One region of the Exiguobacterium sp. s56 genome, then DNA from elsewhere that is predicted to be linked to it. Evidence: riboswitches for the same ligand, from Rfam matches in the RefSeq annotation. Region 1 holds a riboswitch; each other region holds the start of a gene.

The links. A riboswitch is a leader RNA that binds a small molecule or an ion and turns the genes downstream of it on or off. The one in region 1 is predicted to bind S-adenosylmethionine.
Region 2: linked by a shared signal. The riboswitch ahead of KNP71_RS13085 (aminotransferase class I/II-fold pyridoxal phosphate-dependent enzyme) and the one ahead of KNP71_RS07865 (methionine ABC transporter ATP-binding protein) in region 1 are both predicted to bind S-adenosylmethionine.
Region 3: linked by a shared signal. The riboswitch ahead of msrA (peptide-methionine (S)-S-oxide reductase MsrA) and the one ahead of KNP71_RS07865 (methionine ABC transporter ATP-binding protein) in region 1 are both predicted to bind S-adenosylmethionine.

What each region holds. Positions count from the first base shown of each region.
Region 1 is NZ_JACSLR010000006.1:93,010-103,696, forward strand. Features, by position in the region: gene KNP71_RS07825 (3-hydroxyacyl-CoA dehydrogenase/enoyl-CoA hydratase family protein) at 203-2,614, shown strand; gene KNP71_RS07830 (acetyl-CoA C-acetyltransferase) at 2,634-3,806, shown strand; gene KNP71_RS07835 (acyl-CoA dehydrogenase family protein) at 3,820-5,604, shown strand; gene KNP71_RS07840 (hypothetical protein) at 5,692-6,420, shown strand; gene KNP71_RS07845 (arsenate reductase family protein) at 6,466-6,828, shown strand; gene gcvH (glycine cleavage system protein GcvH) at 6,868-7,251, shown strand; gene KNP71_RS07855 (PTS sugar transporter subunit IIC) at 7,294-8,346, opposite strand; gene KNP71_RS07860 (thioredoxin family protein) at 8,534-8,791, shown strand; SAM riboswitch class I at 9,244-9,349, shown strand; gene KNP71_RS07865 (methionine ABC transporter ATP-binding protein) at 9,427-10,455, shown strand; gene KNP71_RS07870 (methionine ABC transporter permease) at 10,445-10,687, shown strand, end outside.
Region 2 is NZ_JACSLR010000015.1:25,229-35,915, reverse strand. Features, by position in the region: gene KNP71_RS13090 (iron-containing alcohol dehydrogenase family protein) at 1-227, opposite strand, end outside; gene KNP71_RS13085 (aminotransferase class I/II-fold pyridoxal phosphate-dependent enzyme) at 224-1,399, opposite strand; SAM riboswitch class I at 1,477-1,577, opposite strand; gene KNP71_RS13080 (AI-2E family transporter) at 1,751-2,851, shown strand; gene KNP71_RS13075 (MDR family MFS transporter) at 3,117-4,361, shown strand; gene KNP71_RS13070 (peptide MFS transporter) at 4,506-5,999, shown strand; gene KNP71_RS13065 (glutamine synthetase family protein) at 6,049-7,344, opposite strand; gene KNP71_RS13060 (SDR family oxidoreductase) at 7,537-8,574, shown strand; gene KNP71_RS13055 (YflT domain-containing protein) at 8,616-8,939, opposite strand; gene KNP71_RS13050 (hypothetical protein) at 9,043-9,270, opposite strand; gene KNP71_RS13045 (GTP pyrophosphokinase) at 9,383-10,441, shown strand; gene KNP71_RS13040 (MarR family winged helix-turn-helix transcriptional regulator) at 10,533-10,687, shown strand, end outside.
Region 3 is NZ_JACSLR010000002.1:11,408-22,094, reverse strand. Features, by position in the region: gene KNP71_RS03060 (DedA family protein) at 1-98, shown strand, start outside; gene KNP71_RS03055 (cation:proton antiporter) at 147-1,322, opposite strand; gene KNP71_RS03050 (GNAT family N-acetyltransferase) at 1,363-1,782, opposite strand; gene KNP71_RS03045 (glycerol-3-phosphate responsive antiterminator) at 1,909-2,457, shown strand; gene KNP71_RS03040 (SDR family NAD(P)-dependent oxidoreductase) at 2,507-3,211, shown strand; gene KNP71_RS03035 (HD domain-containing protein) at 3,324-4,178, shown strand; gene KNP71_RS03030 (sodium:calcium antiporter) at 4,386-5,387, shown strand; gene KNP71_RS03025 (bifunctional glycosyltransferase family 2/GtrA family protein) at 5,490-6,551, shown strand; gene KNP71_RS03020 (3'-5' exonuclease) at 6,595-7,161, opposite strand; gene KNP71_RS03015 (four-helix bundle copper-binding protein) at 7,227-7,559, opposite strand; tRNA gene KNP71_RS03010 (tRNA-Ala) at 7,673-7,745, opposite strand; gene KNP71_RS03005 (GRP family sugar transporter) at 7,880-8,743, shown strand; gene msrA (peptide-methionine (S)-S-oxide reductase MsrA) at 8,773-9,285, opposite strand; SAM riboswitch class I at 9,350-9,451, opposite strand; gene KNP71_RS02995 (hypothetical protein) at 9,496-9,657, opposite strand; gene KNP71_RS02990 (amidase family protein) at 9,769-10,687, shown strand, end outside.

The DNA.
Region 1 (10,687 bases):
TTTCTAAAATTGACTCTTTGTGTCTATACCACAGTGACCGAGAAATAAATCGTCCTCAGTGAAATTGGAACGAATTTGAAAAATGAACGCTTGCGAATGAATTGTCATTCATTTATGATAGAAGAGTAAACACGATGGTGATTGCGATTTTTTTTTACGCTTGAAATGAATCACTATTCATTCTCATTGAGGGGGGAACAATATGACGAGTCACATCGAACAATCAGCCGACCTCCGTTTGACGAGCAATATCCGTTTTGCGGTCGTCATCGGTTCAGGAGTAATGGGGGCGGGGATTGCGGCTCACTTGGCGAACGCGGGGATTCGTTCGCTCATGCTCGACATCGTACCACGTGAATTGACGGCGAAAGAAGAAGCGAAAGGGCTCACGCTCGAATCACCAGAAGTGCGGAACCGCATCGCTTCCGAGAACCGTCAGAAGCTATTGAAACAAAACCCGGCACCACTCGCGACAGCGGAGCACTTGAACTTCATCGACGTGGGGAACTTAGAAGATGATCTCGAGCGCTTGAAGGAAGCGGACTGGGTCATCGAGGTCGTCGTCGAACGGCTCGACGTGAAACAACAGCTGTTCGAGAAAATCGTTCCTTACATCCGTGAAGACGCGATTCTCAGCTCGAACACGTCTGGTATCTCGATCGAGGCGATGGCGAGCGTATTGCCGGAAGGCTTGAAGACACGTTTCCTCGGAACACACTTCTTCAACCCGCCACGTTATTTGAAACTGCTCGAACTCATCCCGACGGAGCAGACGGCACGCCCGGTCATCGACTTCATGGCCCGCTTCGCGGAGGACCGTCTCGGGAAAGGTGTCGTCGAGGCGAAAGACACACCGAACTTCATCGGCAACCGCATCGGTACGTACGGACTCCTCGTCACGTTCGAAGAGATGCTCAAGCAGAACGCCTCGATTGGCGAGATGGACTCGATCACCGGACCGCTCATCGGCCGGCCGAAATCGGCGACATTCCGTACGCTCGACGTCGTCGGCATCGATACGTTCGTCCACGTCGCTGGTAACGTCTATGAGACACTCGACGCAGGTGAAGAGAAGGACACGTTCGACGTCCCAACTGAAATGAAGACGCTCGTCGAGAAGGGCTGGATCGGTCAAAAGGCCGGACAAGGCTTCTATAAGAAAGACGGCAGAGTCATCCAAGAACTCAACCTTCACACATTCGAGTATGAGCAATTGAAAGCGATTACAGGCCCAGAGCTCGATCAAATCAAATCGCTCCCGGGCTCGAAAGCGAAGTTGAAAGGTGCCATCTTGAACAAAGGACGCATCGGACAACTGCTCTGGCCGGTCACGGCGAAGACGCTCGTCTACTCGGCTCGTCTCACAGGCGAAATCAGTGATTCGATCGTCGCTATCGATGACGCGATGAAGTGGGGCTTCGGCTGGAAGTTCGGACCGTTCGAGACGTGGGACGCACTCGGTGTCGAGAAATCGGTCGCCCGCATGAAAGCGGAAGGTTATGACGTCCCGGCGTGGATCGACGAGATGCTCGCTGCCGGACACACATCTTTCTATAAGGGAGACCAGTATTACGACCAAGCGTCACAGACGTACGTTGAGAAGACCGTCAACCCGAAAGAAGTGAAACTCGCGCCGCTCGCCAAATCGAACGGCATCGTGCTCGAGAACGGTGGGGCCCGCCTCATCGATATCGGAGACGACGTCGTCGCCCTCGAGTTCACGTCACCGAACAACGCGATCGGTGTCGATATCATGCAGATGATTGAACAGTCAATTGACCTCGTCGAGACAGACTTCAAAGGACTCGTCCTCGCCAACGACGGCAAGAACTTCTGTGTCGGCGCCAACCTCGCGATGATGCTCATGGAAGCGGAAGACGAGAACTGGTACGAACTCGACTGGATCATCAACAAGTTCCAACAAGTCGTCCAGAAGATTCGCTATGCGGGTCGCCCGGTCGTCGTCGCGCCTTACGGCATGACGCTCGGCGGTGGGACAGAAATCAGCTTGCCGGCCGCACGCATGCAGGCGGCGCTCGAGACATATATGGGTCTCGTCGAAGTCGGTGTCGGCCTCATCCCAGGTGGGGGCGGAAACGTCAACACGTACCGTCGACTCCTCGAGCAGACGCCGAAGTCGATGCAAAACATCGAGAAAGCGGCGCAACAGACGTTTGAAAACATTGCCATGGCGAAAGTATCGAAGTCGGCCTATGACGCGAAAGCGCTCGGCTATCACCGTCCGGTCGACGGCATCTCGATGAACCGCGACCACTTGACGTTCGATGCGAAACAGACGGTACTCGGTCTCGCTGACGGCTATACGGCACCGGTTCGTGAGAAGTTGCCGGTCGTCGGTCAAACGGGGAAAGCGACGCTCGAACTCGCGGCGTACGAGATGTTCTACGGTGGCTATATCTCTGAACACGATTTGAAGATTGCGAAAAAACTTGCCCACGTCATCAGCGGCGGCGATTTGGCATACGGCACGATGGTCGACGAGCAGTACTTCCTCGACATCGAGCGCGAGGCGTTCCTAAGCCTCATCGGGGAACCAAAATCGCAGCAACGGATGCAACATATGCTCGTCAAAGGCAAGCCACTTCGGAACTGACAAAAGGGGGACTTAACAGATGAGAGAAGCAGTCATCGTGGCCGGCGCACGAACGCCGGTCGGAAAAGCAAAACGCGGTTCGTTCCGAAATGTTCGCTCGGACGAACTCGCGGGTCATGCGATTAAAGCGACGCTCGAGCGGTCTGGCTACACGGGACCAATCGACGACGTCATCATGGGATGCGCCATGCCGGAAGCGGAACAAGGGATGAACATCGCCCGCTACGCGGCCGTCCGGGGCGGCTTGTCGCACGAAGTACCAGCCATCACGATCAACCGTTATTGCTCGTCAGGTCTGCAAGCCATCGCCGACGCGGCAGCGAAAATCATGATCGGCCAAGCGACGGCGGTCATCGCCGGCGGTATGGAATCGATGAGTCTCGTCCCAATGGGCGGACACGTCATCCGTCCGAACCCGACAATCATGGAGACGGCTCCGGAATACTATATGAGCATGGGCCACACGGCAGAACGTGTCGCGGCCGAATATAACATCTCGCGCGAAGACCAAGATCTGTTCGCGATCGACAGCCACCAAAAAGCGGCGGCGGCGATTGCGGGCGGCAAGTTCGAAGAAGAGATCGTCCCGGTCACGGTCGTCGAGCAAGTGCTCGGCGAAGACGGGAAAGTCGCGGAACGTGAATTCGTCGTCAAACATGACGAAGGCGTCCGTGCTGACTCGACGCTCGAGGCGCTCGGTAAACTGCGCCCGGCGTTTAAAATCAAGGGCTCAGTGACGGCGGGGAACGCGTCACAAGTGTCAGACGGCGCAGCGGCCGTGCTCGTCATGGAGCGCGAAGAAGCCGAACGTCAAGGCTTGAAACCGATGGCGAAATTCCTCTCGTTCGCGGTCGGCGGTGTCCGTCCTGAAGTGATGGGAATCGGCCCGGTCGTCGCCATTCCGAAAGCGCTCGAGATGGCCGGCGTGAAGCTCGAAGAAGTCGGATTGTTCGAATTGAACGAGGCATTTGCGAGCCAATCGCTCGGTGTCATCCGTGAACTCGGGATCGACCCGTCGAAAGTGAACGTCAACGGCGGCGCGATCGCCCTTGGGCATCCGCTCGGTTGCACGGGCGCGAAACTCGCGGTCTCGATCTTGCATGAGATGAAACGACGCAATGAAAAGTATGGGGTTGTGACGATGTGCATCGGTGGCGGTATGGGTGCTGCTGGCGTCTTCGAATTACTATAAGGGGGAATTGACAATGGAACGTACAGAACACGAATTGATTAAAGGCGGTAGCTTCGTCATCGACGCACTCGACGCGGATCGTTTGTTCACACCGGAAGACTTCTCAGATGAGCACAAAATGATTGGCGACACGACGGCGAGCTTCGTCGACGACCGTGTCATGCCTGTCCTTGGACGCATCGAGAAACACGAGTTCGATCTCTCGGTCGAACTGTTGAAAGAAGCGGGCGAGCTCGGCCTCCTCGGCGCGGACGTGCCAGAAGAGTATGGCGGTTATCAGCTCGATAAAATCTCGTCATCGATCATCACAGAGCGATTCGCCAAAGCGCGTTCATTCGCCCTCAGCTACGGCGCCCACGTCGGCATCGGGACGCTCCCGATTGTCTTCTTCGGGACAGAAGAGCAAAAGCATAAGTACTTGCCGAAACTCGCAACTGGCGAATGGATTGCCGCCTACGCGCTCACAGAGCCAGGCTCAGGCTCGGACGCGCTCGGTGCGAAAGCGACGGCCGTCTTGAACGAAGCCGGCACACACTACGTCTTGAACGGGGAGAAACAATGGATCACGAACGCTGGTTTCGCGAACGTGTTCGTCGTCTACGCGAAAATCGACGGCGACAAGTTCAGCGCCTTCATCGTCGAGCGTGAATTCAAAGGTGTCTCGACAGGCGCCGAAGAACAGAAGATGGGCATCAAAGGCTCATCGACACGGACGCTCATCTTAGAAGACGTCGAAGTCCCAGTCGACAACCTCCTCGGAGAAATCGGCAAAGGCCACGTCATCGCCTTCAACATCTTGAACGTCGGTCGTTACAAACTTGCGGTCGGTGCGGTCGGTTCGTCGAAACGTGCGTTCGATCTTTCGGTCCAGTACGCGAACGAGCGCAAACAGTTCAAGACACCGATCAGTCAGTTCCCGCTCATCCAAGAGAAACTTGCGACGATGGCTGCGAACATTTATGCGATGGAGAGCTCGGTCTACCGGACGGGCGGTCTGTTCCAAGACAGCCTCGACGCGCTAGGCGACGACAACATGCGCGACGGTTCGAAAGTTGCCCAAGCCATCGCCGAATACGCGATTGAATGTTCACTCAACAAAGTGTTCGCCTCGGAGACGTTTGACTACGTCGTCGACGAAGCGGTTCAAATCCACGGCGGCTACGGCTTCATGACTGAATATGAAGTCGAGAACTTGTACCGTGACTCACGCATCAACCGCATCTTCGAAGGAACGAACGAAATCAACCGCTTGATCGTACCGAGCACGCTCCTTAAGAAAGCGATGAAAGGCGACTTGCCGCTTCTCGCCGAAGCACAGAAGCTCCAGAAAGAGCTCATGAGCTACATGCCACAAGAGCTTGACGGGTCGCCGCTCGCACGTGAGAAGATGCTTCTGTCGAACATGAAGAAAATCAACTTGATGATCGCCGGAACGGCCGTCCAGAAATATCAGCAGGCCCTCCAGAACGAACAAGAGATTCTCGCGAAGATTGCCGACATCATCAGCGCCATCTATGCGCTTGAAGCGGCCATCGCGCGGACGGAGAAAGCCATCGCCCGTACAGGCGCTGAGAAGAACCAGCAGAAAGTCCGCTATACAGAAATCTTCGCCGAGCAAGTGTTCAAGCAAGTCGAACTCATGGCGAAAGAAGTCTTGTATGCGGCCGCATCGGGCGACGAGCAGCGCATGCTCTTGTCGGCGATGAAGAAGTTCAGCCGCTATCAGCCGATCAACGTCATCGGCACGAAGCGCGAAGTCGCAGCGAGCCTCATCAAAGCGAACAAGTTCATCGTATAAGCAAGCGAGAGAAAGGGTGGCCGGACGCGGTCGGCCCTTTCTTTTTCCTGTCTGCGGACGATACAATGGACGAAGGAGGGGATACGCATGAAACGAGATGACTTATTAGAACGGATGGATGCAATCGGCCGCTCGGTCGCCAAGCATGAGGGCACGCTCATGCTCCTCGCGCTCGGTTCAATTGGACTTGAGATGGATCGGCTCGACGACTATTCGGACCTCGATTTCTTTTTGATCGTCGAGGACGGGCATAAGGCCCGCTTCATCGACAATTTGGACTGGCTCGCGGTCGAGCCGTTGGCGTACCAGTTCCAAAACACGAAAGACGGGCACAAGGTCATGTATGAGGACGGCATTTACGCCGAGTTCGCCGTGTTCGAGATCGTAGAGATGCCTGGAATCGCTTATACACCGGGGCGTGTCGTCTGGCAACGTGACGAGGCGCTCGACACGTTTGCGACGCCGAAGCTTGTCACACGCCCTTCAGACGCCGCACATCGCTACGAGGAGGCACTGACGAACCTATACGTCGGACTGCTCCGGGAACGGCGCGGTGAACAGCTCGCTGGCTTCGAACTCATTCAAGTCGCGGCTGTCAACAACGTGTTAATCGCGTACGGGGAGACGAGCGACCCCTTCAACCCGACGCGACGGGTCGAAGGGACACATCCGGAGCTCGTCGCACGTCTACAGGAGTGGTTACCCGGTTACGGAAAATCGGTCGAGGCGGCCGCAGCCATCCTCCGCCACATCGAGGCGCACCACTCGGTCAATCCGGCGCTCAAGCAAGAGATTGTGCGCTTGCTTGAAACATGAACCGACGAATCGGAATATGCTACAGTAACAGGAGAGGTGATGAACATGGTGACACTATATGGCTATCCGCCATGCAGTACGTGTAAAAAAGCAGAGAAGTGGTTGAAAGAGAACGGCATCGACTATACATATATCCATATCGTCGAGGCGACGCCGTCGAAAGACGAGTTGGCTGAACTATGGAAACAGTCGGGTCTCCCGCTTAAAAAATTCTTCAATACGAGCGGACAAGTGTATCGGAACGAAGGCATTAAAGACAAGCTACCAAATCTATCAGAAGACGAACAACTCGAGCTTCTTGCGAGCAATGGTATGCTTTTAAAGCGCCCACTCGTGACAGATGGTCAAAAATCAACTGTCGGATTTTCAGAAAAGTCGTTTACAGACGTTTGGGGCGAAGTGCTATAATACTCGTGTGAGTCTAATTCATTTGAGGGGGAAGTTAAGATGAGCAAAGTACCTGCCAATCTACGTTATTCAAAAGAGCACGAATGGGTGGAAGTGAACGGAAGCGTCGCCCGCATCGGGATCACGGATTTCGCACAAAGCGAACTAGGGGATATCGTCTTTGTCGAACTTCCTGAAGTCGGTGGCACGATCTTACTCGATGAGCCATTCGGTTCGGTTGAATCGGTCAAGACCGTATCAGAGCTTTACGCACCGATCTCTGGGAAAATCACAGCAGTGAACGAATCACTTGCCGATTCACCAGAACTCGTCAACGAAGCACCGTTCGAAGGCGCTTGGATGATCGAAGTCGAGTTGAACGACGCGTCAGACGTCGACAAGCTCATGTCAGCCGAAGAATACGAAGCGATGATTCAAGGCTAAACAAAACCCGGTTTCTCTTTACGAGAAGCCGGGTCTTTTTGATTAATCGAAGTCGAGACGGTAATGATCAGGCTCGATGAGCGACGTCCGGTTGAACAAACGATAGAACAGAATCCCGAGTGCGATTGGGATGAGCCCGAACAAGACGACGACAAGCATGACGTTCCAGAGCGCGAATCCTCCCGGCATCAAATGCAAGGCGTTGACCGGACCGATTAGACCCGAGACGCCGAATCCGGCACTGATTGGCGTGCCTTCAATCCGAAGGATACCTGCGAGCGCTCCAAGGATGGCCGCATTGGCGAGTACCGGCAACATCATGATCGGACGACGGACGAAGTTCGCCATTTGAATCTTCGGTGAGCCGAGGAAGTGGGCGATCGACGTTCCGGTCGCGTTCATCTGCCAGCCAGCGATGGCGAGACCGAAGCCGGCAGCGACGACGCCAAGGTTGGCGGCCCCTGCAGCGACACCAGACAGGCTGATCGCTGTGGCAATCCCGACCGTGGAGATTGGTGAGACGATGATGAGCGAGAACGCCATCGCGATCAACATGCCCATCACGATTGGCTGCAGTTCCGTCATCGTCATGATGATCGTTCCGACGTACGTCGTGATTTGTGAGATGTATGTGAGCAGGAACGCCCCGATACCTCCAGCGACGACGATGACCGTCATCGGCAAGACGAGCACCGTGTATGTCTTCAAGCGTGGCGACAACTGCATGACGAGGAACGTCGCGAGAGCGGCCGTCACACCGGCCGTGATGACGTCACCGATTCCGGCCATGAGGAACGCTCCTTCCTCGATGCGGATGGCGCCACTTCCGACCTGGGTCGCGATGCCGATCGTCCCGGCCTCGAGCGCCGAGCGTCCGAACTGCATGGCGACGGCGACACCGATGATGACCGGTAAGAGGCGCATCGCAATCGTCGTCGCATCTAAGATGAACTGCAAGGACGGAAAATACGGCAAGATGGCTTTCGTTAATTCACCGAGCAAAGCGCTCGGGATGAGGGCAATGAGAATGGCAAGACTGAGGCCGTTCAAGACGTTCATTAAAAATTGTTTTCCGGTAAGCTTCTCTTCCGTCATTGGGGATTCACCTGTCCTTTTCTACTGGTTTGCTGTTATGTACAAAAGTGATAAAGTTAATGACCATACTATGCCTCTTTCTGCTGAGCGTCAACAAGAAATGTTGAAATGTTCAGAATTTTCCATTTGAGCACAACTTTTGAACCGACTGGGCCGGATTCATATACTTAGAAGAGAGGTGAGCAAAATGATGACAGACGGATTCTTATATATATACGCCCCAATGTGCGGTACATGCGCCGTGGCCGAGCGGATGCTCTCGGTCGTCGAGGCGGTCGACCCAGAATTGAAGATTGAAAAACGCGATGCCAACTTTATCCCGAACGAGCTCGAGGCATATCAGGTTATGAGTGTCCCGGCGCTATTGAAGCTGGAGAATGGCCAAGTTCGCGATCGTTTGTACGCGTTTCAAAACGTCCAGCACGTCCTATCTTTCGTTAAATGAGATAGGATGATTAGAATAATCTGAAAATTTTAAATAATCAGTTGACACAGAAAGTTCACGAATGATATATTCATTACAACATCTTACTTGAACACAACATAGGACGAGATTTTCCCGTCATCAAGACGTTTTCGAACAACCGCTGCATGAGCTTACGCGATTTCAGGTGGACCTTCCCTTCGATTGTCCCCCAAAAAAATCAAGCGTCGGGGCACCGGTCGCGTAATTGCATGGTCCGTTCGAAGACCGAGTGATGGTTGGGTAAAAATCCCCCATATAAGGATGAATGCTCTGATCGGGCAAAAGAGGTTCATCTATGGGTTGTCCTTCAGTGACTCAAGGTGCTACGTTCTGTGTCATCCTCGGATGGCACCTTTTTTATTTTTTCGCATAAAATAGTTTGACATGAAAATAATATGTCGCTATGATAAGGCTAATCGAATACGCAACCACTCTTATCAAGAGAGGCTGAGGGACTGGCCCTATGACGCCCAGCAACCGCGGAGCAATCCGAAATGGTGCTAATTCCAGCAAGGTGAGAACCTTGGAAGATGAGAGCAATCGTTGTCCGTACGATAAAGTACGCACGTTTGCTCAAACGTGCGTACTTTTTTTGTTGTCAGGAGGGAAATGGATTGATTCAATTACGCAATGTGGCCAAATGGTTCGACACGAAAAACGGTCGGGTCCAGGCGGTCGATGATGTGTCGCTTACAATCGAAAGCGGCGAAATTTTTGGAATAATCGGATATTCAGGTGCGGGGAAGTCGACGCTCATCCGCTTGCTCAACCGACTCGAGGCACCGTCAAGCGGTGAAATCGTGGTCGCCGGCAGCGAGCTGACGAAGCTCACACCAAAGGAACTACGCGGGGTACGTAAAAACGTCTCGATGGTGTTCCAACACTTCAACTTGTTATGGTCGCGCACAGTCGCTGAGAATATCAGCTTCCCGCTCGAACTCATCGGGGTACCGGCGAGCGAGCGCAAACGCCGCGTCCAAGAACTCGTCGAGCTCGTCGGCCTCGCCGGACGAGAAGACAGCTATCCGTCACAACTATCGGGCGGCCAAAAGCAGCGAGTCGGGATAGCCCGTGCGCTCGCTACGAATCCAGAAGTGCTCCTCTGCGATGAAGCGACGAGCGCACTCGACCCGAAGACGACGGATTCGATTCTCGAACTGCTCGTCAGCATCAACAAGAAACTCGGGTTGACGATCGTCCTCATCACCCATGAGATGCACGTCATCCAAAAGATTTGTCACCGTGTCGCCGTCATGGAGGCCGGAAAGGTCGTCGAGACCGGGCAAGTCGCCGACGTGTTCCAACACCCGGAACAGCCAATCACGAAAGAGTTCGTCAAACAGATCGGCGCGGTCGAAGACATGTCGCTCACGTTCGAACATTTGAAAGCTCGTTATCCGAGCGGTCAAATCGTCAAGCTCAAATTCTTGAACGAGACGGCCGAACAACCGATTCTGTCGGAAGTGTTGAAGCAGCATGACATCGGCTTCAACATCATCGGCGGAAACGTGACGCAGTCACAAGTCGGTGCCCTCGGGACATTATTCATCCAATTGATCGGAGAGCCGGCTGAAGTCGAGCGGGCCATCGCCTCAATCCGATCACAGGCAGTGGAAGTGGAGGTAGAAAGCGATGTTTCCTAATGTAGATTGGCAAGTCATGTTAGAACAGACGTGGGAGACGCTCTATATGACGCTCGTCGCCGGAGCCGCGACGTTCGTCATCGGTCTCGCCCTCGGGATGCTCCTATATGTCACAAACGAGCCGCTCATGATGAAGAACCGTCCGATTTACACGGTCATCAGCGCGGTCGTCAACATCTTCCGGTCGATCCCGTTCATCATTTTGATTATCTTGCTCATCCCGTTCACGTTA
Region 2 (10,687 bases), on a different contig from region 1:
ATTAACACGTCGGCGTCCAACGGTTTGAGCCGTTTGACTTCCGAGTCCGTGCACTCCCCGCTGAACCTTGTTGCCGGATAGTCCGCGATGGCCGGAAAGATGGCTCGGACGACGTCATACCCTTTCTGACCGTGCAGGACGTGGGCACGGCGGCCGTCGACTAAGTCATCAAGACGGTCGAGCGCGTCATCGGCGTGGTCATATTCAAGGACGGCCTGACGAATCATGCGCGCACCTCCTCATAGGCGGCAAACAACCGCTCGATTCGTTCGACGGCCTCGTCAATCTTCGGTTCCGGTGAGACGAGGCCGAAGCGGACGTATCCGTTCCCTTCCGAACCGAAGAAATAGCCCGGGGTGACGGCGACACCGGCTTCATGCAGCAGTTTCCGCGAGAACGACTTGGCATCACCCTCAGGCACTTTCGCCCAGACGAAGAACGAGCCTTCCGGCGGTTCGACGGCCCAGCCGGCCCGGTTCAACCCGTCGATCAGGCGATCACGCCGTGCCTCGTACAGTCGTGCCAAGTCATCGCGAATGGTACGGGGCGCCTCGAGCGCAGCGACAGCCGCCGCCTGGATGGCCGAGAACACGCTGACGTGGACGTGGTCCTGATACGTGTTGATCGCCTCGATGATGTCCGCGTTCCCGACGGCGAAGGCGACGCGCCAACCGGACATGTTGAACGCTTTCGACATCGTATATACCTCGATGCCGACTTCTTTCGCCCCTTCCGCCTGCAGAAAGCTAGGCGGGACATGGCCATCGAATCCGATGCTGCCATATGCGAAATCGTGGACGACCATCAAGTCCCGCTCCCGGGCGAAACGGACGGTATCGTCAAAGAAAGCGGGTGAGGCGACGGCTCCGGTCGGATTGCTCGGGTAGTTCAAATACATGAGTCTTGCATCTTGCGTATCGAGCGTCTCATAGTCCGGCAAGAAGCCGTTCTCTTCCCGGAGGACGAGGTCACGGACGACGGCACCGGCGAGGCGTGCCCCCGAGATGTAATCAGGATAGCCGGGATTCGGTAGCAAAATTCCGTCGCCAGGTTCGAGTACGCATTGCGGCAACGTGATGAGACCAGATTTTGAGCCGATGAGAATCGCTACTTCTGTCTCGGGATCAAGTTCGACTCCATACTCATTCAAATAGAACGTCGCCACTGCTTGCTTCAGGCGGGCCTGACCGCGGAACGGACCGTATTGATGGGTCGAGGCGTCGAGGAGCGCCGTCTGAAGCGCGTCACAGATTGGCTCAGGCGTAGGCAGGTCAGGCGTCCCTTGTCCGAGTCGGATGATGTCGCGGCCGGCTTGTTCGAGTTCGGCCACCTCGTTCGCGAGTCCGACGAAATGTTGAGGTGGTAACGTTTTAAGTAGATGTGAGCGTCTGTCAGTCATGAATAGTCCTCCTATGCAAAAAACACCCCTTTCCGCGGAAAGGGGTGTCGAGATACGGACGTATTCAAACAACCACCTTTCCATCTCTCAAGGTCACCTTGCTGGAATTAGCACAGTATTGAATCAATCTGTTGCTGAAGCTTCATCGGGCCAGTCCCTCCGCTTCTCTTGATAGAAAGTGTTTTATATGCGATTTGTCTTTTTGTAATATGTCACTTAGTTAACCAAACGTTACCAATCTTGTCAATCCTTTTTTGAAAATGAGCATGTCCTCTTGAATCCCGATAAAAAAACGTTCATAGTGAAAGTGAACGTTATTCTACAAAATTTAAAACATGAGGGGATGGACCTTTGGAATTAAACCGTCAATTGATTTGGAAGTTGAGCGTGATCGGCCTGATCCTGCTCGTGCTCTGGAAAGTCATCAGCGAACCGGATACGATTTCGCAGATGATGCATTATACGTTCCAGTTGCTGACGCCGATTATTATGGGAATCGCCATCGCGCTGCTCCTGAATACCGTCCTGTCCTATATAGAAGAACGGTTTCAACTAAAACGATATCAAGGCTTGCTGATCGTCTATATCATCTTTATCGGGATTCTCGTCATATCTGCGGTGACGCTGTTCCCACGCATTTATTCGAGCCTCGCCTCGCTCATCGAGGAACTCCCGTCCTATATCCGGCAAATCGACGGGTATCTGTCACAGTTGAACACGTATTTGAAAGAGTATAACGCGACAGTCGCCCAGGCCATCGATTTCAGCCGGTTCGAGGAGCGCTACTCGGGCTGGGTCGAGACGGCCGTCTTGTCGTCGGTCAGCTACGTGTCGAGCTTCACGATGACGCTCATTAACTTCTTGATTGGGATCGTCATCTCGATTTATCTTTTAAAAGACAAAGAGATTTTTGCCCGCATGTTCAAGCGGCTGTTGTATGCGATGTTCCCGGTCGCGTCAGCCAAGACGACGATCGACATCTTCCAAGAGATGGATTACATCTTTAAACGCTATATCATCGGGAAGTCGCTCGACTGCCTCATCATCGGGGTGCTGGCCGTCGCCGGTCTGTTGATTATCGGGGCGCCATACGCGCTTCTCCTCGGCGTCATCGTCGGTGTCTTGAACTTCATCCCGTACGTCGGGCCGCTGCTCGGGATGATCCCGGCGTTCATCATCACCTACTTCTATGACCCGTTCACGGCGCTCATCGTCCTCTTGTTCATCTTCTTGTTGCAACAATTCGACGGACTCTGGCTCGGGCCGAAGATTCTCGGCGACAGCGTCGGCATCACGCCGTTCTGGGTCATCACGTCGATCATCATCGGCGGCAGCCTGTTCGGCCTCGTCGGGATGTTCATCAGCGTGCCGGTCACGGCGATGATTCAAGTCGTGTTCTCGCGCTTGATCGACTACCGGCTCAGTCGCAAGAACTTGAATGAATTGTTATGACACATTGACGATTTAGGTTGACACATTTCACAGAAATATCATAATCTTGAAGAGAAGACAGTCCAATGCAGAAAGGAGAGGTACCGATGTCAGTCATTCAACGCTCGCACGTCCAAGTCCATATTGACCGGCAGGCGCCTCTCCGTGATTTGAATCCGTGACGTTCGCCCGCCTTCCGAGGCATGTCTAAGATCGTAGGGACGCGTATGCCTTTGTGCATGCTGCGTCCCTTTTTACATTCCAATAATTAAAGCAGGTGAACCTAATGATTCAATCACTCAAACGACTCGACCGCAATATTTGGATCCGCTTCCTCGGGGAGACGATCACCGGCGTCATGATGTTCATGATCGCGCCGTTCCTTGTCCTCTATTACAGCGACAAGCTCGACAGTTATATCCAGGTCGGTGTCATCATGGCGACCGGTCCGATCATGGCCCTCATCGGTTCGGTCGTCGGCGGACGGCTCGCAGATTTGTATGGCCGTAAACCGATCATGATGATCGCCATCCTCGGCGACGCGCTCGCGCTCGTAGGTTTCGCGTTCGCCGAGACGTTTTGGCCGCTCCTCCTTTTGAACGCCATGCTCGGCTTGACGAACTCGTTGTTTCATCCGGCCGCGAGCGCGATGGTGGCGGACGTGACCGAGCCCGAACAGATGAACGAGGCGTTCGGCCTGTTGCGGATGGGCCATAACATCGGGGCGGCGCTCGGCCCGCTCCTCGGCAGCGCCGTCCTGTTCATCGACCGGCAGTATATCTTCTTCTCGGCGTCATTCGTCTTTATCCTTTATGCGCTCGTCCTCGGCCGCTTCATCCGGGAGTCGCTCCCGGAGACGACCGAGGCCGATACACCGTCTAACCGGGACGTCCTACGGGTGTTCTATAACGATAAGGTGTTCCTCGTCTTCATCTTCGCCGGTGTGTTCATCTCGATGGGCTTCTCGCTCATCGAGAGCATGTTGCCGCTGTTCTTGCGCGAGTCGATGCCGTCGTTCACCGACCGTGAGAATCCGTTCGCCTATATGCTCGCCTTGAACGGCATCATGGTCGTGTTGTTCCAGTTCCCGATTGCCTCGAAACTCGGGCGCAAGCCGTTCGGCAACGTCATGCTCGCCGGGGCGACCATCTTCGGGGTCGGCATGATCCTGATCGCGGTCATGCCGCGTCTCCTCTACTCCCTCGGGACACCGTACCTCGTCCTCGTGAGCGTCTTGCTCGCGGTATACGCGTTCTATACGCTCGGTGAGATGATCATGTCCCCGGTCCAACAGACGTTCATCGCCTTGATCGCTCCGGAGAATATGCGTGGGGCCTATAACGGGGCCGCCAGTATCCAATGGTTGATCGGCGGGGTGACGGCTCCAATCATGGCGAGCCTATTCTTCGATCAGCGGGCCGGACATATCGCCTTGATTCTCGTCGGGGCGGCCAGTTGTGTGTCAGGCCTCATCTACTGGCAGCTCGGACGTCGCGTCAGTGCGGCCGAAGCGAAACAAAAGACGGCTTGACCTATATAAATCACACTGAACCTAGTCGTTTAGTGTGATTTTTTAATTCGTTGCAAATTCGTTAAATTTTGAATATTTGCTTCTATTATTCTTTACAAACATAATGATTCTTTTTATGATAATACGGTTAAGGAGGGATCTTTCATGGAAAGGATCGATAAACAGAAAATTGTGGACAGCGTGCCACAAAAAGGTTTTTTCGGACAGCCGAAAGGGTTGTTCACGCTATTCTTCACTGAGTTTTGGGAACGGTTCTCGTATTACGGGATGCGTGCGATCCTCGTCTTCTACATGTATTACGAGGTATCAGATGGCGGTCTCGGTCTCGACCAGAACGTCGCCTTGTCCATCATGTCGGTGTATGGCGCACTCGTCTACATGTCGGGGGTCATCGGGGGATGGCTCGCTGACCGTGTGTTCGGGACGTCCCGGGCCGTCTTCTTCGGCGGTGTGTTCATCATGCTCGGTCATATCGTACTGTCGATTCCGGGTAGCCTGACGTTCTTGTTCATCTCAATGGCGTTGATCGTCATCGGGACCGGTCTCTTGAAACCGAACGTCTCGAGTATCGTCGGTGATTTATACAATGAGACGGACCGTCGTCGTGACGCCGGGTTCAGTATCTTCTATATGGGGATCAACCTCGGTGCCTTCATCTCGCCTTTGATCGTCGGAGGGGTTCAAAAGAGTTATGGCTTCCATTGGGGCTTCGCGCTCGCCGCGGTCGGGATGTTCATCGGTCTCGTCGTCTTCATGGTCACGAAGAAAAAGAACCTTGGTCTCGCCGGTTCATACGTACCGAACCCGTTGACACCGTCTGAAAAGAAAAACGCAATCAAGTATACGACGATTGCAGTCGTCCTCATCGGTGGTCTGTTGGCCGTGTTGATTCCACAAGGGTTGTTCACGATTAACACGTTCATCGGTCTCGTCGGTGTGTTCGGGATCGCGATTCCGACGATTTATTTCATCGTCATGTATCGTAGCCCGAAAACGACGGAAGTCGAGCGGTCACGGATTATCGCCTATATCCCGCTGTTCATCGCCTCGGTCATGTTCTGGGCGATTCAAGAGCAAGGCGCAACGATTTTGGCCAGTTATGCGGATAAGCGGACCGACCTTGAATTTTTAGGGTTCACGCTGTCACCGGCCTGGTTCCAGTCGCTCAACCCGTTGTTCATCATCATGCTCGCTCCGGTGTTCGCATGGCTTTGGGTCCGACTCGGTGACCGTGAGCCGAGCATCCCGACGAAGTTCGCCTTCGGGATTTTGTTCGCAGGGTTAAGTTTCTTGGTGATCTTGCTCCCGGCCTACTTCGGTGGCCCGGACACGCTCGTCAATCCGCTCTGGCTCGTCCTCAGTTACTTCATCGTCGTGCTTGGTGAGCTCAGCCTGTCGCCGGTCGGTCTGTCGGCGACGACGAAACTCGCCCCGGCTGCCTTCTCGGCCCAAACGATGTCACTCTGGTTCTTGTCGAACGCGGCGGCACAAGGGATTAACGCCCAGCTCGTTCGTTTCTATTCACCAGAGAACGAGATGCTCTACTTCGGGATTATCGGTGGAGCAGCGATTGTACTCAGTATGATTTTGTTCGCTCTCGCCCCGGTCATCAAAAAGTATATGCGCGGGATTCATTAAGCGTAAAAGCCCATTCCTCGGCCGAGGAATGGGCTTTTGTATACGTTGCTTATTTACGGACTTGGATGAGCGACAAGTAGCGGTCGATCAAGTCATGGTTGAAGTAATCATGGAACCGGTCCGACTTGAGCGATTGAATCGACTCATGGAACGTCGCCGGGAGTGACGAGATGCCTTGGCTTTCAATCTGCTTCGCCGAGTACTCGAACAAGTCGTCCTCGTTCGGTGCCGACGGCTCGAGCTGTTGCTCGATGCCCTCGAGTCCGGCATAAATCAATGCCGCAAGCGCGAAGTACGGGTTCGCACTCGGGTCTGGGTTACGGACTTCGACGCGCGTCGCGCTTCCACGTGACGCCGGAATCCGAATCATCGAACTGCGGTTCGATGGGCTCCAACAGATGTTGACCGGTGCCTCGAAACCTGGCACGAGACGTTCATACGACTCTGGGAGCGGGTTCGTGAAGATAGCCGTTGCGCGGGCATGCTTCAGAATCCCTTCGATGAAGTGACGGGCCGTGAGCGATAGACCGTAGTCTGACTCCGGCTCTTCGAATGCGTTCACCGTCGGGTTGCCGTCCTTGTCGTTCTTCCATACCGAGATGTTGAGGTGCATCCCCGAACCATTCACGTCACGGAGCGGTTTCGGCAAGAACGATACTTTTGCACCTTTCTCTTGGGCTGCCAATTGAACGATTTCTTTGAAGAACTGGATGTTGTCGGCCGTGTGGAGCGCGTCATCATATTTGATGCCGATTTCGTGCTGGGCCGGTGCGACTTCGTGGTGGACCGCCTCGATGTTGAAACCGACTTCGCTCAAGCGGTTGGCGATATGTTGGCGGACCTCATACCCTTTGTCTTCCGAACGTGTCGAGAAGTAACCCGCCTCATCGTAAAATTCACCATTCTCGTCGAAGATGAAGAATTCCGGCTCAGCGCCGACGAAAATCGAGTAGCCGTCACGTGCAGCCCGCTCGAGGGCATCCTTCAAGACGTTGCGCGGGTCGAACTCGTAACGTTCGCCGTCCGGTGTGCAGACGTCACAGAAAAAGGCGAGAATGCTCTCGTCCCCATCCTGCTCGTAGCGTGGACGATCTAAATCCGGTCTCAAGAATAGGTCTGAGTTTTTGATGGAAGAAAAACCGGCGATGGATGAACCGTCAAACATCGTCTTCCCTTCAAAGACTTCCGGCAACAATTTTGCAGAGAGAGTCAGTAGCTTCAAGTCTCCAAGCACGTCGGAGAAGTACATGTGGATTTGTGTGATCCCTTTCTCCTGAACCGTTTTTTCAATCTCTTCTTGCTTCTTCCTGTTGCCATCCTTGTCTGTTCCGAATAGATTAGCCATGATTCTAAAAAACCTCACTTAAGTTATTTGACATATCAACACTGTCATGACGTACCTTGCGTACGCTTCTCCTTAAGTCATAACCGACTTTAAAAATTATTAAACCCCTAATTTTATTCTTTAGGTTGAAAGTGGCTCATTCCGTTGCCACTTGTTATGATGGGGAGAGACTGAAAAGAGAGGAAGAACGCTGTGAATATTTTTATGACCGGTGCGACCGGATTTTTGGGAGGACGGCTCGCCCGCGAGCTGATTCATCGTGGGCATACGCTGTGCGTCCTCGCCCGTACACCTGAGAAAGTGGAGGCGATGTTCTCACGGGACGAACGTCGCTCCATCACTGTCCTGGCCGGGGATTTGACGGCCCCGTTCCTCGGAGCAGACGAGCGGTTCATCACCGATCATGACCTTTCATTCGACTTGGTGCTCCACATGGCGGCCCTCGTCAAATTCGATGAGGAGCTCCGTGAGGAACTGTTCGAGACGAATTTGACCGGGACGAGACAAGCGCTCGCGCTCGCAAAGGCGCTGCATTGCCCTCGCTTCTTCCACGTCAGCACGGCGTACACGCTCGGAGCACGCGAGGTCGGCGATGAGACGTTGTATGCGACCGACCAGACGTTCCATAATCCGTACGAGGAGAGCAAGGCGCACGCCGAACAGGCCGTCTGGGCGGAACGGGACCACCTCGACGTCTCGATTTTCCGTCCCGCCATCATCGTCGGTGACTCGAAGACCGGTGAGGCCGACTCGAAGTTCACGATGTACGGCTATATGCGCGCTCTCGAGGTGTTCAAGCGCCGCCTCGAGCGCCGTGGGGCACCGGATGGACCGATCCGTCTCCTCGGCTCTGAGACCGGCACGTCGAACCTCGTCCCGGTCGATTATGTGGCTGATGTACTCCTCGCTGCCATCGAACACGCTAAACCGGACACGATTTATAACGTGACGAACGATGCCCCGCCGCGCAACGTGACCATGCTCGACTATATGAAGCAAGCGCTTGCGTTCCCGCACTTGAAGATCACGGAGACGGCGACGTCTTCGCTCAGCCAAGCCGAGCAGACGTTCAACGAGATGGTGAAGGTGTTCAATCCTTACTTGAATCGCGATATCGCGTTCGACGACGCCAATACGAAACGTCTGTTGCAGGACGCTGGGTTCAAACCGCTCGATTTGAACGAGCGGTCGCTGCGCCGGATCGTGAACGCCTATTACGAGACGAAATGACGAAAAGAGCCGAAACTGACGAGAGTCAGTTCCGGCTCTTTTTATGACTTGTCGCAGACGAGGACGATTTTCCCGGCCTGAATCTCTCCTTCGAGCGATTCGACCATCTCTTTCGTCAGACCGAGGCTCTCGAGCTGCTCGATCCGGTCATCCGAATTTTTTGTAAACTTCGACATGAGCGACTCCCACAGCCCTTTTTCAGTGATGCGGTATGGTTGCACACCCGCTTCTGCAGCGAGCCGCACCGTCAATTCTTCATCTCTCGCAAATAAGTAAATGTGCTCGTTGACACATCCCCCTGACACCATCCCGTTCACTTCATGGTCGACCGAGGTCATATCCCGCACGATTCTTGTTTCTAACATATTCATCCTCCTAAACGTCCGCTGATCTATAATCGAATAATATACTATTCCCGAAAAATGAGTCACAAAACCCATTTCGTCCAGCGATTTGAAAAAGAGGGGTTCAAGAAAACGTGGCGCTCCAGTCCTCGATCCCGAAATGGTCGACGATGCCTTGGATGCGGGTCCGTTCGTCCGATTCAGACGACACATCTTCGCGACTGACCCGAACGATATTGATCCCGGTCTGCCAGTCGATCTTTCCAGACCGATAACCTGCTTGTTGCAACAACCCGGCAACGATCTCGAGCTTCTCGCGCTCGTTCGATTTCAACGTATGGCTCACTCTCACGCGTGACACTCCTTCCCGTTCCAAACCGTATTGTATCATAGGGACGGACAACAGATGCGACACCGATTTCTTTGATGCTATACTACATATAATGAGACAAGGAGTGATGTTGATGCCGAGACAGGATATGAACACGATCATGCTCGACTATATGAATGAGAAAGAAGATTACGAGGCATTCGCAGCCAAGCTGAAGTTACTCCTCAGCGAGCTGTTGAACGACGCCGGCATCCAGTTCCACTCGATCGTCGCCCGGGCGAAGGAAGCCGAGAGCCTGTATGCTAAGTTGTCCCGCAAACCGTATCAATACCGGTCGTTGCGCGACGTCCAGGATTTGGCGGGGATTCGGATCGTGACCTATTTCCACGACGATGTCCGTGCCGTGGCCCAAATCCTCGAGGATGAGTTCCGGATTGACCGCGAACAGTCGATCGATAAATCCACGTTGCTCGACCCGAATGAGTTCGGCTATTTGTCGGTCCATTACGTCGTCGGCTTGAGCGACACGCGGCTCGCCCTCGGGGAGTACCGTCGCTATGAAGACAAAGAAGCCGAGATTCAAGTCCGGTCCATCTTGCAGCACGCGTGGGCCGAGATCGAGCATGACCTCGGTTATAAGAACCCGAACGCCGTGCCACCGGAAATCAAGCGCAGCTTCAGCCGTGTCGCGGGGCTCCTCGAGATTGCCGACTCCGAGTTCGTCAATATCCGCAAACAGTTGCGGACGTTCGAACAAGAGACCGTCGAACGGATCGTCGAATCGCCCGATAAGGTGAGCATCACGCGAGATAATTTGAATTACTATATCGCCAATGACGTCACCGTCGAGAAGCTTGACAACGCCATCTTCCAGAGCGATTGGTTACTCGACACCGACTTGTCGACGATCATTGAACTGACGCGTATGTTCCATTACGCGGAGATTCGCACGTTCCAGGACTTGAGCGACACGCTCGACCTCTACTTCAATCGGGCTATTCAATGTGCGACGCTGTTGCCATCGTCTCTCCTGCCCCGTCAAGGAATGGGTGTCGTCTATGCCGTCCTCGCGAAATTGCTCGCAGAAGGGGATGACCAGCAAATCGAGTTCTTCTTCCGACGCTTCTATCCGGATTTGAAACATTACGACGAGGTCATCCAAGAACTTCGTACCCGCGAAGAGCCATCATAACTTTACAGACTTCATGTTTTTGTTGTAGAATGTTTTTATGTTCTGAAATATATGCAAATAATGATATTTTATGTAGGAGGTACTCTTGAGGATGACAACACCTGTACAAACAGCATCCCGCCGTCAGCTCGTCGCCGATGCTGAGCGAGGGATTCGCATGAACTATCGCGGAGTGAAAAAGAACCTCCGGTCGATGTTCTCACAATACTTGACGCGAAACGAATTTTTCATTCTCCGCTCGCTTTG
Region 3 (10,687 bases), on a different contig from region 1:
ATGTCATTTACGGTATTTTGCTAATCGGAGTCATCGCCTTTTTCATCTGGCGCAAAAAGCGGAAGAAGAAACAAGCCAAACAAGCCTCTTCATTTTAAACGGCAAGGACCGATCTTCGTGTGAAGATCGGTCCTGTGTATCTTATATTATTTGTTTGAATCATCCTTCTTCTCATCAGGTAAAACTTTTTCCAGTTTTTCTTCCGTCTTAGCGGCTAAAATTTCAGAGAAGCGGAACAAGACGATTCCGATGATGGCCGAGACGAAAATATATAGTCCGACGAACAAGTTGATCGCCCCGTTTGATAAGGCGGTGAAGAGAATCGAGAACTCCCCGCGTGGAGCTAGCGAGAAGCCGGCCTCGTTGGCCTGAACTCTTGTCAGGCCGTACATGCGGCCGCCGACGCGGCCGACAATCCATTTCGATAAGACGCCCCAGACGATCAATACGAAGAAGAGCGTGTTGACGATGACGCCTTGTTCCAGGTTGATCGAAATCCCGAACGAGATGAAGAAGATTGGCAAAAACAAGTCGCGGACGGGGACCGTCAACCGTTTCAACGGACGGACGTCGTGAATGCCTGCGAGCATGATGCCGGCGATGAACGCCCCGAGAATCTCGGACAGTCCGAACACCATCCCGATTCCGGCGAAAAAGAGAATCAAGCCAATCAGGCCAATGCTCGCATCGTCTTGCCGCAGCAGATGTTTGGCGATTTTCGGTTGTTTCTTGACGAAACGCGATCCGATAAAGAGTAACACACCGAAGATGAGGAAGCCGGCGAACACTTTCCCGATATCAGACACCTCGATCGGCTCATCCTGAATGATGAACGGGGCGACGGTCAAGATGAGCGGGGCGAAGATATCTTCAAAGATGAGAAGCGTCAAGACGAACTCTTTCACATCTTCATGTTTATCTGCATGCCGCTCAAGCATACGCGCGGAAATCGACGAGCTCGTCGCAAACAAGACGGCACCGATTAAAAAAGACTGGGAAAAATCGAGTCCGAACAGCAGGGCAATCCCAATCGTGACCCCAAAAGCGAGCACGATGTCCAGGACACCTGCCTTCCACACCAGCTTGAGACGCTTCATCAACTCTCCGAGCGGAAACTTCAAACCGAGTAAAAAGAATAACAGGATAATCCCGATTTCGCCGGCGATTTTAAAGACCTCGTTTCCGCCCCAGAAGAAGCCGACGGCGACGCCGATGGCGATAAAGGCAAGAATACTTGGAAAGAACAATCGTTCGATGATCAGACTGAGTACGGAGATGACGGCTAGCGCTAGACCGAGCAGGACGATCATATTCAGTTCCATACGTCACCTCCTATATAGGGAACGCGTACCCGTCGACGAATCATTCTCGATTCCATTGGTATTCCATCCCGACCGATTCCGGGCGCGAATAGTCAAAGCCGAATTGACGGTACAGTCCGTCGGCCGGGATATCCGCAATCAGGCTGATGATGGCCGTCTCGTCGGCTTCCTGTAAAATCCAGTCCATTAACTGCTCCACGATCAATTTTCCGAGCCCGAGCCCCTGACAATCCGGGTCGACGACGATATCGACAAGGTGGAACACCATTCCGCCGTCGCCGACGACGCGGCCCATCCCGACCATGTGATCATCTTTATATAGACAGACGCCATATAACGTATTGGCCAGTCCTTTCACCGTCCCCGAGTCGGAACGTTTCGGCATCCCGGCGATGACGCGAAGGCGCTGATGTTCCTCCGGTGTCGGTGTCTCGATTCGTACTTCCACTTCATTGACCATATCGCTACTTCCTCTCTGTGCATAAGTTAAAATTATTTTCCCGCTATATTGAATCGGTAAACCTTGATTTCCACTTCATGTTATTCAGATAATGAAGACATGATTGACAGAAAGGGACGTGTCCATATGATAGAAGGTCAAACCATTTTACCCGCCTTACGCGATATGCGGGACCTCGAGAAGTTCGTGACGGGACCGTTCCGTGTCGGTGTGTTGCTAGAAGTGCACGTCGCCCGGCTCGATGCCGTGTTTCAATTATTGGAGGCCCACGACAAACACGTCTTCGTTCATCTTGACTTGATTCAAGGCTTGAAGGCAGATGAATATGCGACCGAGTATATTTGTCAGACGTATCGTCCGTACGGTATCATCTCGACGAAAGGCAGCGTCATTTTAAAAGCGAAGCAAAAACAAGTCAAAACGGTCCAACGCCTGTTTTTAATCGATTCGAGCTCGCTTGAGCGGAGCTATCGCCTCATTAAACGGACGCAACCGGACTATATTGAAGTGTTGCCGGGCCTCGTCCCGAAATATATTAGGGCCGTGAAAGCGGAGACGGGAATCCCAGTCTTCGCCGGTGGATTGATTTCGTCGACTGAAGAAGTCGAGGCCGCCCTCGAAGCTGGTGCGACGGTCGTGACGACGTCTGACCAACGACTCTGGACGAACGGGTAGGACTCGTTTCTATCGAATCCGGGTATGTGAGTCTCCAGGAGGGATGTATATGAAACAGATTATGATTATCACTGGCGTCAGCCAAGGCATCGGCTATGAATTGGCACGTCATTTCCGCGACACGTATCACGTCATCGGACTCGATAAAGGGGACGACCCACAGTTGGATGGCGTGACATTCCATGAGATGGATTTGGGTGACCATGAGGCGATCGCTCGCGTGTTCGCCGACATTCAGCGCCAAGTCGGTGTTGCCCATGTACTCATCAACAATGGTGGCGTCTCATCACTCGTCAAACCGATGACCGAACTTGACGTCGAGACGTTCAAACAAGTGATTGATGTCAACCTGGTCGGAACGTTCGCTTGTGCCAAAGCGTTCTTGACGTTGAACGAGGGAGCCGGATACGGGCGCATCATCAATCTGGCCTCGACGCGCTCGCTTCAAAACGAAGCCGATTGGGAAGCGTATGGCGCGTCAAAAGGTGGCATCGTGTCATTGACCCAATCGATGGCGGTCTCGCTCGCGGAGCGTCCGATTACGGTGAATGCGATCAGTCCCGGCTGGATTCACACCTCGGACGAGTCGCTCCGTGACATCGATCATGCGCAACATCCGTCGGGCCGGGTCGGCAAACCGGACGATATCGTCCGCGCAGTCGCTTATTTGATTGATGAACAGAACGATTTCGTCAACGGGCAAAACCTCGTCGTCGACGGCGGGATGACGAAGAAGATGATTTATGAGCCGTAAACGAAAAAAACGGGACCATTACCCTATGTTTTAACACGCGAAATGAGTAGATGGGACTAGGCATGGGTAAAGGATGGGGACGCTCTATGAACCCATCGAAGGAGGAATCGCCGTGCACCAGTTGATTGAAGAGGCGCTCCGATTCGCGGCCGTCCGGCACGACGGACAGTTTCGAAAAGGAACGAATATTCCCTACTTAACCCATCCCGTCGCCGTGTCCATGTTGCTCGTCGAAGACCGGCAACCGGTCCCGGTCGTGGCCGCCGGCTTGCTCCATGATTTGCTTGAAGACACGTTGACGACCCCCGAAGAGATCGAAGAACGGTTCGGAAGTGAAGTGAGACGACTCGTTGAAGCGGTGTCCGAACCCGGGAAGCACCTTTCATGGGAAGAACGGAAACGGATGACGATTCAGCACGTGCAGACGATGCAGTACGATGAAGTGGCGCTCTTGGCGGCGGACAAGATACATAATCTTCGTTCGATTCGACTCGACGTTGAGTCTGCCGGTAAACAAGTATGGGATCGCTTCAGACGTCCGCTCCGCGACCAGTCGTGGTATTATCACGAATTGCTCCAAGCGTTCAAACCGTTCAGTCAGACGACGACGCTCATCGAATCGTTCGAGACAGAGCTGAACCTATTGTTTTATGGCGTCGCCGACGAGCGGTTCGACAAACTCGGAAAACTGTTTGACGTCATTCAGCGAGGATTCCATGAAGAGGACTGGCTCCAAGAGACGTCGACGCTCTGTCAGACCGCCTATGAGATCCATGAGGCGATGCGTGAAGGCTATCGTCACGTCACGGACGTCAATCAACCGGAGCTTGACGGCCTGTCCGCTCAATTGAAAGAAGGAGGACTCTGGGAACCGTTACCGCTCCCGATGCTTCAAGCGATTGAAGAACTGTCTTACCGGACGGCGATGCCAGTCGATGACGTCATTTCACATTTAAAGGTCAAATGATTGTCAAATGAGATGTAACGTGATATATTCGTCGTGAACATAAGAGGGGGAGTAGCGACCACACCTGTGGTCGATGGGTCGTCATTACGGTGCAATGCACTCGGTCCATCGAGCTTCTTACCAAGTCCGCAAGACCTTTTTATGGATGCTTTTTCGGCGTCCATAAAAATGTCTTTTTGAATTCACGAAAAGGGGAGATTTATTCAAATGGTATTTATTTATTTCATCTTGGCCGCTGCCATCACCGTGTATGCCGCCATGAAACTCTCGACTTACGCTGACGTCATCAGTGAGAAGTCGACGATGAGCGGGATGCTCGTCGGGACAGTGCTGCTGGCGGGTGCGACATCGTTGCCGGAAGTGACGACGAGTGTCTCGGCTGTCTTGATCAACAACCCGGATATCGCCATCGGTAACATGCTCGGGTCGAACTTGTTCAACATCTTCATCTTGGCGATGTTCGACCTCTTCTATCGTCAGAAGCGCATGTTCAATGAGGCGAGTCGAGATCATCTCTATACAGCTGGTCTAGGTCTCATGTTGACGCTCGTCACGATGATTGCCCTGATCGTGCGCATCGATTTCACGATTCTCGGCATCGGAATTGACGCCTTGTTGATCGCGGTATTGTACGGGATCGGGATTTACTATATCGGCAAGCGCCCGCAACAACCTGCCGTCGAGCGGGAAGCTGCACATGAGGCCGTACAAGAAATCGGCGCGAGTGCGACGAGTTCGATCACGGTCAAACGTGCGGTCATCGGCTTCATCATCGCCGCACTCGTCATCATGGGGGCGGGGACAGCACTATCGGTATTGGGCGATCAGATCGCCGTCGTCACGGGTCTCGGTTCGAGCTTCGTCGGTAGCTTCTTGATTGCCGCGACGACCTCGCTCCCGGAGGCTGTATCGGTATTTGTCGCCTTGAAACTTCGTAACGTCAACTTGGCGTTCGGTTCGATTTTGGGAAGCAACATCTTCAACATGCTCATCATCGCCATGTCGGACGCGTTTTACCAAGACGGTTCGATTCTGGCCGACGTGGCTGCGTCTCACTTAGTGACGGCGATCGGCATCACGATTTTGTCGGTGTTGGTCATGTATACGCTCCTTCGTAAAGACGTGACGTCGAAGTTCCGCTATGTCTTGCCGTCAGTGCTCGTCGTACTCGTCTACTTCGCTTCGTCTTACTTCATCTTCATCGGTTAATCTGGCACGGTGTCCTCCGAGGCACCGTGTTTTTTATTTGCCGCGGACCGAGGAATCACTTTTCATCGTCTTGGGTATAGAAGGAGGGAAGGAGGGGTGGCGATGCAAATGCATTCCGTGGAACGTCTAGATAAGTATGTCGTCGTGATTCCGGCCTATAATCCGGATCAAGCGCTTCTCACACTTGTCCGCGAGCTGAAAGAGACAGGGTTTGTCCATGTCATCGTCGTGAACGATGGAAGTGCCGAGACGTCCCAAACTGTCTTCGATGAGGTCGGGAAGTGGGTGACGACTGTTCTCGTCCATGAACGGAATCAAGGCAAGGGTGCGGCGTTGAAGACGGGGATTCGTCACGTCGTCGAACGATTCCCCGGTACGCATGGTGTCATCACCGTCGATGCGGACGGACAACATCTGCCGGAAGATGTAAGACATGTATATGAGGCGGGTATTCAGCGGCCGCATCATCTGGTCATGGGTTGCCGTGATTTCTCGGGCGCACACATTCCGTTCCGGAGCCGATTCGGGAACCAGATGACCCGTGGTGTCATGCTCGTCGGCAGCGGACTTCGGCTGAAAGATACCCAAACCGGTCTACGGGCGGTTCCATTGCGCTATGCGGAACAGTTGCTGGATGTGCCTGGGAACCGCTATGAGTTCGAGATGAACATGTTGACGTTCACGAAACGTTGGCAAGTCCCGATTCAACAGATTCCGATTCAAACCGTGTATGTGGCCGAGAACGCTTCGTCCCATTTTCGGCCGGTCATCGACTCAATTCTGATTTATCGGATGTTTTTAGCCTATTCATTATCCTCGGTCGCCTCATTCTTATTAGATATCGGCGCCTATGCCTTATTCATCTTTTTATTGAACCCGTGGTTCGAGACGACCCATGTCTTGATTGCGACGGTATTGGCCCGCATCATCTCGTCCTTATTCAATTACATCGTCAACCGAAAAGTCGTGTTCCATTCGAAAGCGAGACGGGCGATGCCGAAATACTTCGGTCTCGTCGGCGTGCAGATGGCGTTGTCGGCCGGTCTCGTCTATGTATTGTTCCTGTTGTTTCGGGACGGGGAAGTGTGGATTAAAGTGCTCGTCGACAGCCTTTTGTTCGTCGTCAGTTATTACGTCCAAAAAAGATGGATCTTTAAACGGTGACAGGCCAAGACGATTGTCTTGGCCTGTCTGGCATGCTTATGGGTCAATAGGCGAGCTTCCCGAGCTTGACCGATGTATAGCGGTGCAGTTCACGCGGGTCATGAATCCCGGTCTTCTGCATCATGTCGCGCATGAGCAACGCGCAGACGCGGGCATCTTCAGCCGCATCGTGATGGATGAACGGGACGTTCAAATATTCCGCCATCGTGTTCAGCTTGTGATTCGGCAGTCCAGGATACAGTTTTCGCGACAGCTTGACGGTACAGCCGTACTCGATCGTCGGAAACGTATATAAATCATATTTGGCGATCGCTTTCTTGAAAGCGCCCATATCGAATGAGGCGTTGTGCGCCATGACGAGGTCGACATCCCGCAGCGTCGGATAGAGCTGTTCAAGCACCTCGGGTAAGGCTGGGGCGTCCCAGACGTCGCTCGGCCGGATGCCGTGGACGCGGATATTGCCTGCGTCAAAGTCTTCTTCTGGATTGACGAGTAGTTGGTTCGTCTCGATGATTTCACCGTCGACGAGTAGGCTCCAGCCGACAGAGCAGATGCTGCGACTATCGCGGTTGGCCGTCTCGACGTCGATGGCAAGAATTGAATGTGACATAATCGGTCCCTTTCTCATAAAACAAGTATAAAAAAAGTCTAACATATCGTTAGACTAAAAAGCGATTATGCGGCCACGAGGTTGCGACACGCCTCGGCACAGCGGAGACACGCTTCGGAACAACGTTGGCAATGGTCATGCAAATGGCGGCCACATTCGACGGCGCACGTGTCGCACACCTGGGCGCAGAGTGCAGCAATCGGTTTGGTGAAAGCCGAATCGGTCTCGAGCGCGTTCAAGGCGAGCGCACACACTTCCGAACATTCTTTCGTCAGCCGGATACACTCGGCGACCATCAATAAATCCTCTTCTTGTAAACATTTTGAGAAACAGTGATTGCTTGCCCGCATACAGTCGATGACGGCTAAAATGGTCTCTTCGACAGAGGCACGATCCATAGTAAGTCCCCCTTAGAATAATGATGTCTTACAATCATTACCCGCTACCAGGTGACTTAAACCGGGCGGAGACGCAAAAAAGTCACCCCTCAAATGAGTGGTGACTTCCATAATGGAGCATAGCGGGCTCGAACCGCTGACCTCCACGCTGCCAGCGTGGCGCTCTCCCAGCTGAGCTAATGCCCCGTTCGAAAATTATTATATCATCCTAGTAAAACATTTGGCAATGGGTATTTTTAAATTTTTTTGAACAAAGTTTAATCGGGCGTAAACGTGGGAAAATCATGGGTAATGTTATTCTACGAAAGCAGGTGTTATCTATGGAAATGATTTTACTCGCACTCTTACCTGCCTTGATGTGGGGGAGTATCCCACTCATCGTCTCGAAAGTCGGCGGCAAGCCGATTCAACAGTTAATCGGGACGACGATTGGGGCGATGGTGATGGCGGTCATCATCGCACTCGTCTTCAATCCGGAGTTCACGACGCTCGCAATCGTGACCGGCTTCATATCTGGTGTGTTCTGGGCACTCGGGCAATATTTACAGTTCCAGTCGTTCCAAATTTTAAGTGTATCGAAAGCGATGCCGATCAGCACCGGGATGCAACTCGTCGGGACGTCGTTGTTCGGGGTCATCGTGCTCGGCGATTGGAAGACGACGACCGAGTTGTGGCTCGGCTTTTCTGCGCTCGTGTTGATTATCATCGGGGCGGCACTGACGTCATACCAACAACAAAAAGATGGCGATAGCAGCGGCGCCTTGAAGAAAGGTTTGCTCGTCCTGCTCGTGTCGAGTATCGGTTATGTGACGTATGCCGTCTTGACGAACTATTTCGAGGTCGACGGCATCACGGCCATCTTGCCGCAGTCGGTCGGGATGTTCGTCGCGGCGCTCTTGTTCAGCCTGCGTGAGAAAGATGTGAAGAAGTTCGACCCGAAGACGTTCAAAAACATTTTGGCCGGTCTCGCTTGGGGGATCGGGAACTTCGGGCTGTTCGTGTCAAGCGGTGAGGTCGGCATCGCGACGTCATTCGCCTTGTCCCAATTGAACGTCGTCGTGGCGACGCTCGGCGGGATTTATCTATTGAAAGAAGAGAAGACGACGAAAGAACGGGTCTTCGTCTTTATGGGAATCGGGCTCATCGTCGTGGCCGGATTCATGCTCGGGATTGCCAAGAGCTAAAAAGACGGGTCAGACGACCCGTCTTTTGTTTACCAGGCTTGCTCGATGAATGCGTCGCGCCCAGATTTCTTCCGGTCCTCTTTATAGTGGGCCGGATTTTTTTTATGGAAGTCTTGATGATATTCCTCGGCCGGATAGAACGTGTCGGCCGGTAGAATCTTCGTGACAATCGGCTGTTTGAAGCGTCCGCTCGCCGCGAGCGCGTCGCGACTCTGTTCTGCTTTCACGCGTTGGTCTTCCGTATGATAGAAGATGGCCGGCGCATATTGGCTGCCGCGGTCTTGGAACTGGCCGCCGTCATCGGTCGGGTCGGTCTGAATCCAATATAGTTCGAGCAGTCGTTCATAAGCGAACAGCGTCGGGTCGAACGTGATCTCGACGACCTCATAGTGTCCCGTCGTCCCTGTCTTCACTTGTTCATACGTCGGGTCATTGACGTGACCTCCCGTATAACCGGATACGATTGACTCGATGCCAGGTTGTTCCTCGAACGGCGTCACCATGCACCAAAAACAGCCGCCTGCGAATGTTGCTTTTTCCATTAATAAGTCCCCCTCATGTTCATTTCCAAAAAAAAGCGCCCATGTCATCGACATGAGCGCTCTGTCATATCGGCCAAGGCAAACTGCCTTGCTGGAAGTAGCACCTTGCCGAAGCAGGTTGCTGTGAAGTCATAGAGCCAGGTCTCTCGTTCACTCGAGATATCGATATGTAGTTGGTGAGAGCATCATACCATCAGATTTGAAGCGGCGTCAACGGTTTGGTTTGCGTCGAAGTTGGACCAAGGTGGCGCCGAGAATCAAGATGACGAGGACGATGGAGAGCGGTAGCGTATACGGAGCGTCCCCGGCATATAGCTGTAAGAAGAACAAGGCAAAGACGGACAATAAGACGAGAACGTACGAACGGTTCATAGTAACCTCCCTTTTCTTTCAGTGTACCAAGTTACATATTCGTTGGCGAACGAAAACAGGAAATCATGTGGCGATAGCGAATACCATCGAGTGACCAAAGGAGGAATCTATATGACTGAACCAAACACATGTTTCGAACTCGATATCGAGACCGCCCATCGCGGATATAAAGAAGGAACGTTCACGGCGCGTGACGTGACGGCCTATTATTTGACTCGAATCGCCCAGTTGAACGATAAGCTGAGAGCGGTCATTCAAGTGAACCCGGACGCCTTGTTCGAGGCCGAGGCGGCCGACCGGGCGTTTCGACGAGGTGACCGCTTGCCGTTGCTCGGCATCCCGGTGTTGATTAAAGACAATGTCGAGACGGCCGGATTGATGAAGACGACGGCCGGGGCCGTCGCCCTCGCGCATCACTTCGCCGGCCGGGACGCCCATCTCGTCCAAAGCCTGCGCGCGAGCGGGGCCATCATCCTCGGGAAAGCGAACTTGTCCGAATGGGCCAACTTTTTGACCGAGGGCATGCCGAACGGCTGGAGTGGGGTCGGTGGCCAGACGCTCAATCCATATGGGGACAAGCTCGATGTCGGAGGGTCGAGTTCAGGTTCGGCGTCAGCGGTCGCGGCCAACTTGACGTTGCTCGCCGTCGGCAGCGAGACGAGCGGCTCGATTATCCACCCGAGCGTCCATAACGGAATCGTTGGTATCAAACCGACCGTCGGGTTGATTAGCCGCAGCGGCATCATCCCGATCTCCCGGTCGCAAGACACGGCCGGCCCGATGGCACGGACACTCCGGGATGCGGTGCTCGCCCTTGAGGCGATGGTCGGGGAAGATCCCGCTGACCCAGCGACGGCGCATCTTCCGGCCGGTCCGCCTTACCGGACTTGTCTCGATGAGCGGCAAGCAGTCGGGATGCGTGTCGGCGTCGTCAAGACCGATTTGTCGGAAGAAGAGCAGGTGCTCTACGACGAAGCAATCGCATTGCTGAAACAGAGCGGCATCGAGGTCGTCACCGTCGAACTGCCGT